2 linked regions of the Acuticoccus sp. I52.16.1 genome follow. The protein of the gene in region 1 interacts with the protein of each later gene in a pairwise test. Links are inferred from orthologs where the notes say so. Each region holds a gene or a part of one and is shown in the gene's direction. Other genes may lie near its edges.

The links. The genes of interacting proteins can lie anywhere in the genome.
Region 2: the proteins of MRB58_RS16325 (region 1) and MRB58_RS04600 interact in binary tests that used the Escherichia coli proteins (3 or more experiments, as listed by UniProt). The link is inferred for Acuticoccus sp. I52.16.1 from one-to-one orthologs.

The regions. Positions count from the first base shown.
Region 1 is NZ_CP094828.1:3,620,712-3,625,969, reverse strand. The notes cover bases 1,010-4,535. They hold MRB58_RS16325 (2-oxoglutarate dehydrogenase E1 component), read left to right. Parts: upstream 1,010-1,386; coding sequence 1,387-4,335; downstream 4,336-4,535. Other genes in these bases: odhB (2-oxoglutarate dehydrogenase complex dihydrolipoyllysine-residue succinyltransferase), read left to right, coding at 4,486-4,535; MRB58_RS16330 (DUF1810 domain-containing protein), read left to right, coding at 1,010-1,180. Also shown: sucD (succinate--CoA ligase subunit alpha), read left to right, coding at 1-558; more of MRB58_RS16330, read left to right, coding at 704-1,009; more of odhB, read left to right, coding at 4,536-5,258. UniProt on the Escherichia coli protein: E1 component of the 2-oxoglutarate dehydrogenase (OGDH) complex which catalyzes the decarboxylation of 2-oxoglutarate, the first step in the conversion of 2-oxoglutarate to succinyl-CoA and CO(2).
Region 2 is NZ_CP094828.1:1,023,113-1,027,357, forward strand. The notes cover bases 470-3,374. They hold MRB58_RS04600 (ABC-F family ATP-binding cassette domain-containing protein), read left to right. Parts: upstream 470-926; coding sequence 927-2,822; downstream 2,823-3,374. Other genes in these bases: MRB58_RS04595 (glycosyl hydrolase family 8), read left to right, coding at 470-840; MRB58_RS04605 (S9 family peptidase), read left to right, coding at 3,017-3,374. Also shown: more of MRB58_RS04595, read left to right, coding at 1-469; more of MRB58_RS04605, read left to right, coding at 3,375-3,892; MRB58_RS04610 (aspartate/glutamate racemase family protein), read right to left, coding at 3,913-4,245. UniProt on the Escherichia coli protein: Genetic data indicate it may be involved in ribosome assembly or function.

The DNA.
Region 1 (5,258 bases):
GCCGCGCTGGACCGTTCCTCCTCGCGCCTCATCGGCCCCAACTGCCCGGGCGTGCTGACCCCGAACGAGTGCAAGATCGGCATCATGCCGGGCTCGATCTTCCGTGACGGGTCGGTCGGCATCGTGTCGCGCTCCGGCACGCTGACCTACGAGGCGGTGTTCCAGACCTCCGCCGAGGGCCTCGGCCAGACGACCGCGGTCGGCATCGGCGGCGACCCGGTGAAGGGCACCGAGTTCATCGACATGCTGGAGATGTTCCTCGCCGACGACGAGACCGAGTCGATCATCATGATCGGCGAGATCGGCGGCTCGGCCGAAGAGGATGCCGCCCAGTTCATCGCCGACGAGGCGAAGAAGGGCCGCAAGAAGCCGATGGCGGGCTTCATCGCCGGCCGCACCGCGCCTCCGGGCCGCACCATGGGCCACGCCGGCGCGGTGATCTCCGGCGGCAAGGGCGGCGCCGAAGACAAGATCGCGGCGATGGAAGCGGCCGGCATCAAGGTGTCTCCCTCCCCGGCGCAGCTCGGCAAGACGCTGGTCGAGGTGCTCAAGGGCTGAGCCCCACGGCCGGTTTGCGGCCGAGGCGACCGCCGCGCGCCGTCGGCGGCGCCGGCGGCGACGGGCTCTCCCGCCGCCGCCCACGCCTGGCGATCGTGGCAGGACGACGAGGCACCGCGCCGCGAGACGCACACGAGGGGATCGGATGGCGCATCCACTGGCGACGAACAGCGATCCGTTCGCACTGCGACGCTTCGTCGACGCGCAGCGGCACGACTACGCGACCGCGCTGCGCGAATTGCAGAACGGCGCCAAACGAACGCACTGGATCTGGTACGTCTTCCCGCAGCACGCCGCACTCGGCGTCTCGCTCAACGCGCGCCGCTACGGCATCGTCTCACTGGGCGAGGCGCGCGCCTACCTCGCCCATCCCGTCCTCGGCCCCCGCCTGATCGAGGCGTGCGAGGCCGCCCTCGCATCCGGCGTCGGCGACGCGCACCGTCTGTTCGGCAGCCCGGACGACATGAAGGTGCGCTCCAGCCTCACCCTCTTCCTCGCCGCCGACCCGACCCTCGACGCGCCGCAGCGCGCACTGAGGACGTTCTACGGCGGCCAGTCCGACGAAAAGACGCTCGCCCTCCTCGCCGACGAGATGCCGCGCGCGCACGCCGGCCGGTCATGAGCCGGGTCGCCGCACGCGGCCATCGAGGCGGCGCCGGCGCACGGGGCAGCGACAGCCGGCCGCGCCCCATGCGCGCCTCATGACGGCCGTTTCCAAGCCCGGTGCAAGGAAGTGACTTGACTGTGGCTCACTCGCGGCGCCTAGACGGTTCAGATTCCGCCCGAAAGCCCCTATGTTGACGGGGCATCAAACTCACGGACCCTGCCATGGCTCGCCAAGACGCGAACGCCGCGTTCCTCAACTCCTCTTTTCTCTACGGCGGCAACGCTGAGTACCTCGAGCAGCTCTACGCCAGGTACCAGGTCGACCCCACCTCGGTCGACGCGGGCTGGCAGACCTTCTTCGCCGAGATGAAAGACGACGGCCACGCCGTCGAAGTCCAGGCCAACGGGCCGCGCTGGGCCCGGTCGGACTGGCCGGTGCCGCTCAACGGCGAGCTGGTCTCCGCGCTCGACGGCGACTGGGGCGAGATCGAGACGCGCGTCACCGAGAAGGTCGCGCAGAAGGCGCAGAAGACCGGCGCCGACGTCTCGCAGTCGGACCTGAGGCGCGCCGCGCGCGACTCGGTGCGCGCCATCATGATGATCCGCGCCTACCGCATGCGCGGGCACTACCACGCCAACCTCGACCCGCTCGGCATCACCGGCATGCGCGACGAGGAGCTGCGCGCCCAGGCCTACGGCTTCACCGAGGCCGACCTCGACCGCCCGATCTTCCTCGACAACGTGCTCGGCCTCGAGTTCGCGACCGTGCGCCAGATGATCGACATCCTGGAGCGCACTTACTGTCAGACGATGGGCGTGGAGTTCATGCACATCTCCGACGGTTACGAGAAGGGCTGGCTGCAGGAGCGCATCGAGGGGCCGGACAAGGGCATCGCCTTCACGCTGGAGGGCCGCAAGGCGATCCTCAACAAGCTGGTCGAGGCGGAAGGGTTCGAGAAGTTCCTCGGCGTCAAGTACACCGGTACCAAGCGCTTCGGCCTCGACGGCGGCGAGGCGGTGATCCCGGCGCTGGAGCAGATCATCAAGCGCGGCGGCAACCTCGGCGTGCGCGACATCGCCATCGGCATGGCCCACCGCGGCCGCCTCAACGTGCTCGCCCAGGTGATGGGCAAGCCGCTGCGCGCCATCTTCCACGAGTTCAAGGGCGGCTCGTTCAAGCCCGACGAGGTCGAGGGTTCGGGCGACGTGAAGTACCACCTCGGTGCCTCGTCCGACCGCGAGTTCGACGGCAACTCGGTCCACCTGTCGCTGACCGCCAACCCCTCGCACCTCGAAATCGTCGACCCCGTCGTGCTCGGCAAGGTCCGAGCGAAGCAGGACCAGTTCGACGATACCGAGCGGACGCAGGCGATGGCGCTCCTGCTGCACGGTGACGCGGCCTTCGCCGGCCAGGGCGTCGTCGCGGAGTGCTTCGGCCTGTCGGGCCTCAAGGGGCACCGTACCGGCGGCTCGATCCACGTCATCGTCAACAACCAGATCGGCTTCACGACGAACCCGCACTTCTCGCGCTCGTCGCCCTACCCGTCCGACGTCGCCAAGATGATCGAGGCGCCGATCTTCCATGTGAACGGCGACGATCCGGAAGCGGTCGTCTACGCCGCCAAGATCGCAACCGAGTTCCGGCAGAAGTTCCACAAGCCGGTCGTGATCGACATGTTCTGCTACCGCCGGTTCGGCCACAACGAGAGCGACGAGCCCTCGTTCACCCAGCCGATCATGTACAAGAAGATCCGCCAGCACCCCTCCACGCTGGAGATCTACGGCAAGCGTCTCGTCGACGAGGGCGTCGTCTCCGCCGACGAAGTCGACAAGATGAAGAACGATTGGCGCGAGCATCTCGACGCCGAGTTCGAGGCCGGCCAGTCGTTCCTGCCCAACAAGGCCGATTGGCTGGACGGGCGCTGGAAGGCGATCAAGCCGGGCGAGGACGCCGAGGACCCGCGCCGCGGCAACACCGGCGTCGACATGGACGAGTTGAAGTCGATCGGCGAGGCGCTGGCCGCCGTGCCGGAGGGCTTCCACATCCATCGCACCGTCGGCCGCTTCATGGACAACCGGCGCAAGATGATCGAGACCGGCGAGGGCGTCGACTGGGCGACCGCGGAGGCGCTGGCCTTCGGCACCCTCCTCAAGGAAGGCTACCCGGTCCGCCTGTCCGGCCAGGACTGCGAGCGCGGCACGTTCTCGCAGCGCCACTCGGTTCTCTACGACCAGGAGACCGAGGACCGGTACATCCCGCTCAACAACCTGGGCGGCGAGCAGAAGCGCTACGAGGTCATCAATTCGATGCTCTCCGAGGAGGCGGTGCTCGGCTTCGAGTACGGCTATTCGCTGGCCGAGCCGGATTGCCTGACCCTGTGGGAGGCCCAGTTCGGCGACTTCGCCAACGGTGCGCAGGTGGTGTTCGACCAGTTCATCTCGTCGGGCGAGCGCAAGTGGCTGCGCATGACGGGCCTCGTTTGCCTGCTGCCGCACGGCTACGAGGGCCAGGGGCCGGAGCACTCCTCCGCCCGCCTGGAGCGCTGGCTGCAGATGTGCGCCGAGGACAACATGCAGGTCGCCAACTGCTCGACCCCGGCGAACTACTTCCACATCCTGCGCCGGCAGCTGAAGCGCGACGTGCGCAAGCCGCTGATCCTGATGACGCCGAAGTCGCTGCTGCGCCACAAGCGCGCGGTCTCCAGCCTCGACGAGCTGGGCCCGGATTCGACCTTCCACCGCGTCCTGCCGGACGATGCGCAGGTGGGCCGCACCGGCGACTTCAAGCTCGCCAAGGACGAGGAGATCCGCCGCGTCGTGCTGTGCTCCGGCAAGGTCTACTACGACCTCCTGGAGGCCCGCGAGGAGCGTGAGCAGAACGACGTCTACCTGCTGCGGGTCGAGCAGCTCTACCCGTTCCCGGCCAAGTCGGTGATCACCGAGCTGCGGCGTTTCCCCAATGCGGAGCTGGTGTGGTGTCAGGAGGAGCCGGCCAACATGGGCTCCTGGTCCTTCGTGCAACCCTACCTCGACTGGTGCCTGGGGCAGACCAAGATGGCCAACGACCGTCCGCGCTATGCCGGCCGGCCCGCGGCGGCCTCCCCGGCGACGGGTCTCGCCCGGCGCCACCAGCAGCAGCTCGAAGCGTTCCTGGACCAGGTCTACGGTTAAACGTAGGCCTTTACGAAGACGGGCCGATAACTTGGCGTTGCGCTTGCTTCGCGAAGTCGATCGGTCCACAACGCCACGGCTCGGTGCGGGTTTTGCGGCCGCCGCACCGACCTGATGAATCGCCGCCGCGACAGATGCGACAAGAGCGCCATGACCGAAATTCGCGTCCCGACTCTGGGTGAGTCCGTCACCGAAGCCACGATCGCCAAGTGGTTCAAGGCCGAGGGGGACTCGGTCGCGGCGGATGAGCCGCTGCTCGAGCTCGAAACCGACAAGGTCTCGGTCGAGGTTCCCGCCCCAGCCGCCGGCACGCTGTCGGAAATCACCGCCAAGGACGGCGAGACGGTCGAGGTCGGCGCACTGCTCGGCCAGATCGCCGAGGGCGCCGGCGGGGCCAAGCCCGCCCCGAAGGCCGGCGCCAAAGCCGACGCCCCGGCAGCGAACGCCAAATCCGAAGCGCCCAAATCCGAGGCGCCGAAGTCCGAGGCGCCCGCCGGCAACGGCGCCGCGCCGTCCGGCGGCGGCACCGAAGTGCGCGTCCCCAGCCTCGGCGAAAGCGTGACCGAGGCGACGGTCGCCCGCATCATCAAGGGCGAAGGCGAGAGCGTCGGCGCCGACGAGCCGCTCGTCGAGCTCGAGACCGACAAGGTCAGCGTCGAAGTCCCCGCGCCGACCGGCGGCACGATCGTCAGCCTGGCGGTCAAGGAAGGCGACACGGTCGAGGTCGGCGGCCTGATCGGCACGATCAGCGGCTCGGGCGCCGCGGCGGGTGCCAAGCCCGCCCCGGCCAAGGCGGCCGAGGCTCCCAAGACCTCCGCGTCCTCCAGCGAAATGCCCCCCGCCCCCTCCGCCAAGAAGGCGATGGCCGAGGCGGGCCTGTCGCCCGACCAGGTGCAGGGCACCGGCAAGCGCGGCCAGATCCT
Region 2 (4,245 bases), 2.6 Mb from region 1 along the record:
GATGCCAACGACGCCGAGACCTTCGACCGGATCTGGACGTGGACGCGCGATACCCTTCGCAACGCCGACGGGCTGCACGCCTGGCGCTACGAGCCCGGCCGCGGCGTGGTCGACCGCAACAACGCCACCGACGCGGACCTGATCATCGCGGCGATGCTCAGCCTCGCCGCCAAGCGCTGGAACCGGGGCGACTACCTCCGCGCCGCGGTGCAGACCGCGAGCACACTCGGCGATGCGGTGCTGCTGCGCCACGAGGGGGTCGTCGTCATGCTGCCGGGCCGCAGCGGCTTCACCCGGCCCTCGCAGCCGGACGGACCGGTGGTGAACCTCTCCTACTACCACTTCGACGTGATGCGCATCGTCGCCGACCTCGACCCGTCGCACCCCTGGGACGAAGCGATTTCGGCCGGGCTGGACTTCTATGAACGGGTGGTCGACGCGTGGATCCCCAGCGACTGGACCTCCGTGGCCGATCCGCAGAGCCCGGTTCCGGCCGAGCGCTTCCCGCGGCGCGCGTCCTACGATGCGGTGCGCGGCCCCATCAACCTCCTGGCGATCCCGTGGGACAGGCAGGGCGAGCTCCTGCGGATCGTCGACCGCCGCTTCGCCAGCCATGGCGCGGTCCCCGGCATCTACGATCCGCACCGCGGCGTGCGCACGGCGGACCTCGCGGGCACCGGCTACGAGCTGATCGCCGCTGCCGTCCACTGCGCGGCGACCGGGACGCAGGTGCCGATGCGGTTCTTCGCGTTCCGCCCCGAAACCTACTTCAGCTCCGCGCTCCAGCTCCTGGTGATCCACCAGCTCTACACCAAGTATCCCCGCTGCATCCCGATCTGACCGGGCTGCCACACGAGGGTCGCGGGAGGGTCGGGGGGCCGCATGTCGCGCTTGCCTTCGGCGCGGCGGTGACGATAGTTCCGGCCATGCTGACGATCCGCAACCTCACCTACCGTATCGACGGGCGCACCCTCCTCGAGGGCGCCGACGCGACCGTGCCCGCGGGGGCCAAGGTCGGCCTCGTGGGCCGCAACGGCTGCGGAAAGACCACCCTCTTCAACCTCATCTGCGGCGAGCTGTCCCCCGAATCGGGCGATATCTCCCTCGCCGAGGGCCAGCGCATCGGCCGCGTCGAGCAGGAGGCGCCCGGCAACGACGCGACCTTGATCGAGACCGTGCTCGCCGCCGACACCGAGCGCGCCGCGCTGCTGGTCGAGGCCGAGACCGCGACCGACCCCCACCGCATCGGCGAGATCCACAACCGCCTCGCCGACATCGACGCCTACTCCGCCGAATCGCGCGCCGCCTCGATCCTCGCCGGCCTCGGGTTCGACGACGCGGCGCAGAAGCGGCCGTGCTCGGCGTTCTCCGGCGGGTGGCGGATGCGGGTCGCGCTGGCGGCGATCCTCTTCCTGCAACCGGACCTGTTGCTGCTCGACGAGCCGACCAACTACCTCGACCTCGAAGGGACGGTCTGGCTGGAGACCTACCTGCAACGCTACCCGCACACCGTCATCGTCATCAGCCATGACCGCGACATGCTGGATTCGGTCGCCCGGCAGATCATCCACGTCGACAACGGCAAGCTCGTCCCCTACCGCGGCAACTACTCCGAGTTCGAGCGCCAGCGGCGCGAGCGGGCCGAGGCGAAGGCGCGGCAGATCGAGCGGCAGGCGGCCGAGCGGGAACACCTGCAGGCCTTCGTCGACCGTTTCCGCGCCAAGGCCTCGAAGGCCAAGCAGGCGCAGAGCCGCGTCAAGAGGCTCGAAAAGATGAAGTCGCTGGAGCCGATCCTCGACGAGACGATGCCGCCGATCCGCATCCCCTCGCCCAAGCGCCAGCTCTCGCCGCCGATCATCGCCGCCGACCGCGTCGTCCTCGGCTACGACGGCAAGTCGGTGCTGCGGCGGGTCAACATCCGCGTCGACGACGACGACCGGATCGCGCTTCTGGGCGCCAACGGCAACGGCAAGTCGACGCTCGCCAAGATGCTGGCCGGGCGGCTCGATCCGATGGACGGCTCCGTCACGCGGGCCGATCGGATGAAGATCGCCTACTTCGCCCAGCACCAGCTCGACGAGCTGCGGCCGAAGGAGACGCCGGTCGAGCACGTCCAGGCGCGGCTGAAGTTCGAGGAAGACGAGAAGGACGTACGCGCCCGCATCGCCCAGATGGGCCTCGCCGGCGAGAAGATGGACACGCCCGCCAGGGACCTCTCCGGCGGCGAGCGGGCCAAGCTGCTCCTCGGCCTGGCGACCATGGGCGGCGCCAACCTCCTCATCCTCGACGAGCCGACCAACCACCTCGACATCGACTCGCGCGCCGCCCTGGTGGACGCCATCAACGGCTACGAGGGCGCGGTGATCCTCATCAGCCACGACCGCTACCTGGTCGAATCGTGCGTCGACCGGCTGTGGCTCGTGGCCGACGGCACCGTCGACGCGTTCGACGACGACATGGAGGCCTATCGCGCGCTCATCCTCGGCAACGCGCGCAAGGGCAAGGGGGACGACAAGCCCGGCGACAAGCCGAGCGCCGCCGACCGCCGCCGCGAGGCCGCCGAGGCGCGCGCCCAGCTCGCCCCCTTGCGCAAGAAGGTGCAGGCGGCCGAGAAGGACATCGCCCGGGCCGAAGGCGAAATCGCCAAACTCGACGCCAAGCTGGAAGACCCGGACCTCTACACCAGGGACCCGGCCAAGGCGACGCAGCTCTCCAAGGCACGGGCCGACTGGGTGCGCGCGCGCGAATCCGCCGAGGAGGCATGGCTGGAAGCGTCCGAGGCCTACGAGGCGGCCGAGGCCGGTACCGCACTCGCCGGCTGAGCGCCACGCCTTCACGTGCGGACAACCTGTGTGGCCCTATTGATGGCGGGCAGCATTTCCTCGCTTTATTGATGAGTGCGGAGCGGAAGCTGCCGCGACGCCGGCGGGAAGACCGGCGAGCGGCCGCGTCGGCCGGTGCGGCGCCACGGCACCAGCGCCCCCGGCGGCGGCCCGAGCGCCGAGGAGAGGGACGGATGAGACGAGCCGCGATCTTATGTGCCGCCCTGATCGTCGTCGCCGGCATCGTGCCGGCTGCGGCGCAGCGGCTACCGCCGCAGAAGGACGACCGCTTCGCCTATCCGGGCGTGCTCGTTTCCGAAGACGGCGGCGCCTACCGCGTCATCGACTACGACGAGATGCGCGACGTGAACCGGCGCGACGCGGTGCCGGAGCGGCGTGTCCACTCGCAATATATCTCGCTCGGAATCCGGCGCAATCAGGCCGATATCCTCGCCCGGACCGACGCGGGGGACGTGATGCACGTCGCCGTCGGCCGGCGCACCGGGTCGAAGCTCATCGTCATCTACATCCACGGCCAGGGCGGCAGCCGCAAGCAGGGCGTCGACGACCTGATGTTCGGCGGCAACTTCAACCGCATCAAGAACATGGTCGCCGCGGCCGGGGGCGTCTACCTCTCGCCGGACTTCGCCAACTTCGGTGCCAAGGGGGCCGCCCAGGTCGCCGCCCTCATCAAGGTCTACCGCGCCACAGCGCCCAACGCGCCGGTCTTCGTCGCGTGCGGGTCGATGGGCGGGGCGATCTGCTGGCTGCTGTCGCGCGACCCGGCCGTCGCGCCGATGCTGGGCGGGCTCCTGCTGCTCGGCTCCTTCCCCGATCCCGACTTCACCGAGAGTCCCGCCTTCCGCGACCGCGTGCCCATCCTCCTCGCGCAGGGGAGCGCCGACCCGGTGATGCCCGTCGCCAAGACCGAGGCCTTCTACCGCTCCATCCGCGCCGCCGCCCCGGACTATCCGGTCCGCATGCTGCGCTTCGAAACCGGCAAGCACGGCACGCCGATCCGCATGACCGACTGGCGCGAGACGATCAACTGGATGCTGTCGGCCAAGTAGAACGGGGCGCGGCCCGCCCGTCAGGCCGCCCGGTGGTGACCCGTCAGCGCGCGGTCGACCGCCGCCCGGCAATGCAGCTCGGTGGTGGAGAAAGCCGGCAGCGGCGATTGTTCGGGGCTGATCAGCAGCGGGATCTCGGTGCAGGCGAGCGCCACGCAGTCGGCACCGCGCGCGCCGAGATCCTCGATCACGCCCCGGTAGAGCGCACGGGTCCGGTCGAGAAAGCGGTTGTGCACCAGCTCGTCGTAGATGCTCTCGTGGATGAAGCGCTTCTCCGCCTCGACCGGGATCACCGCCTCGAGGCCGTATCGCGCGAAGATCTCCGGGTAGAAGTCGCTCTCCATCGTTTTGCG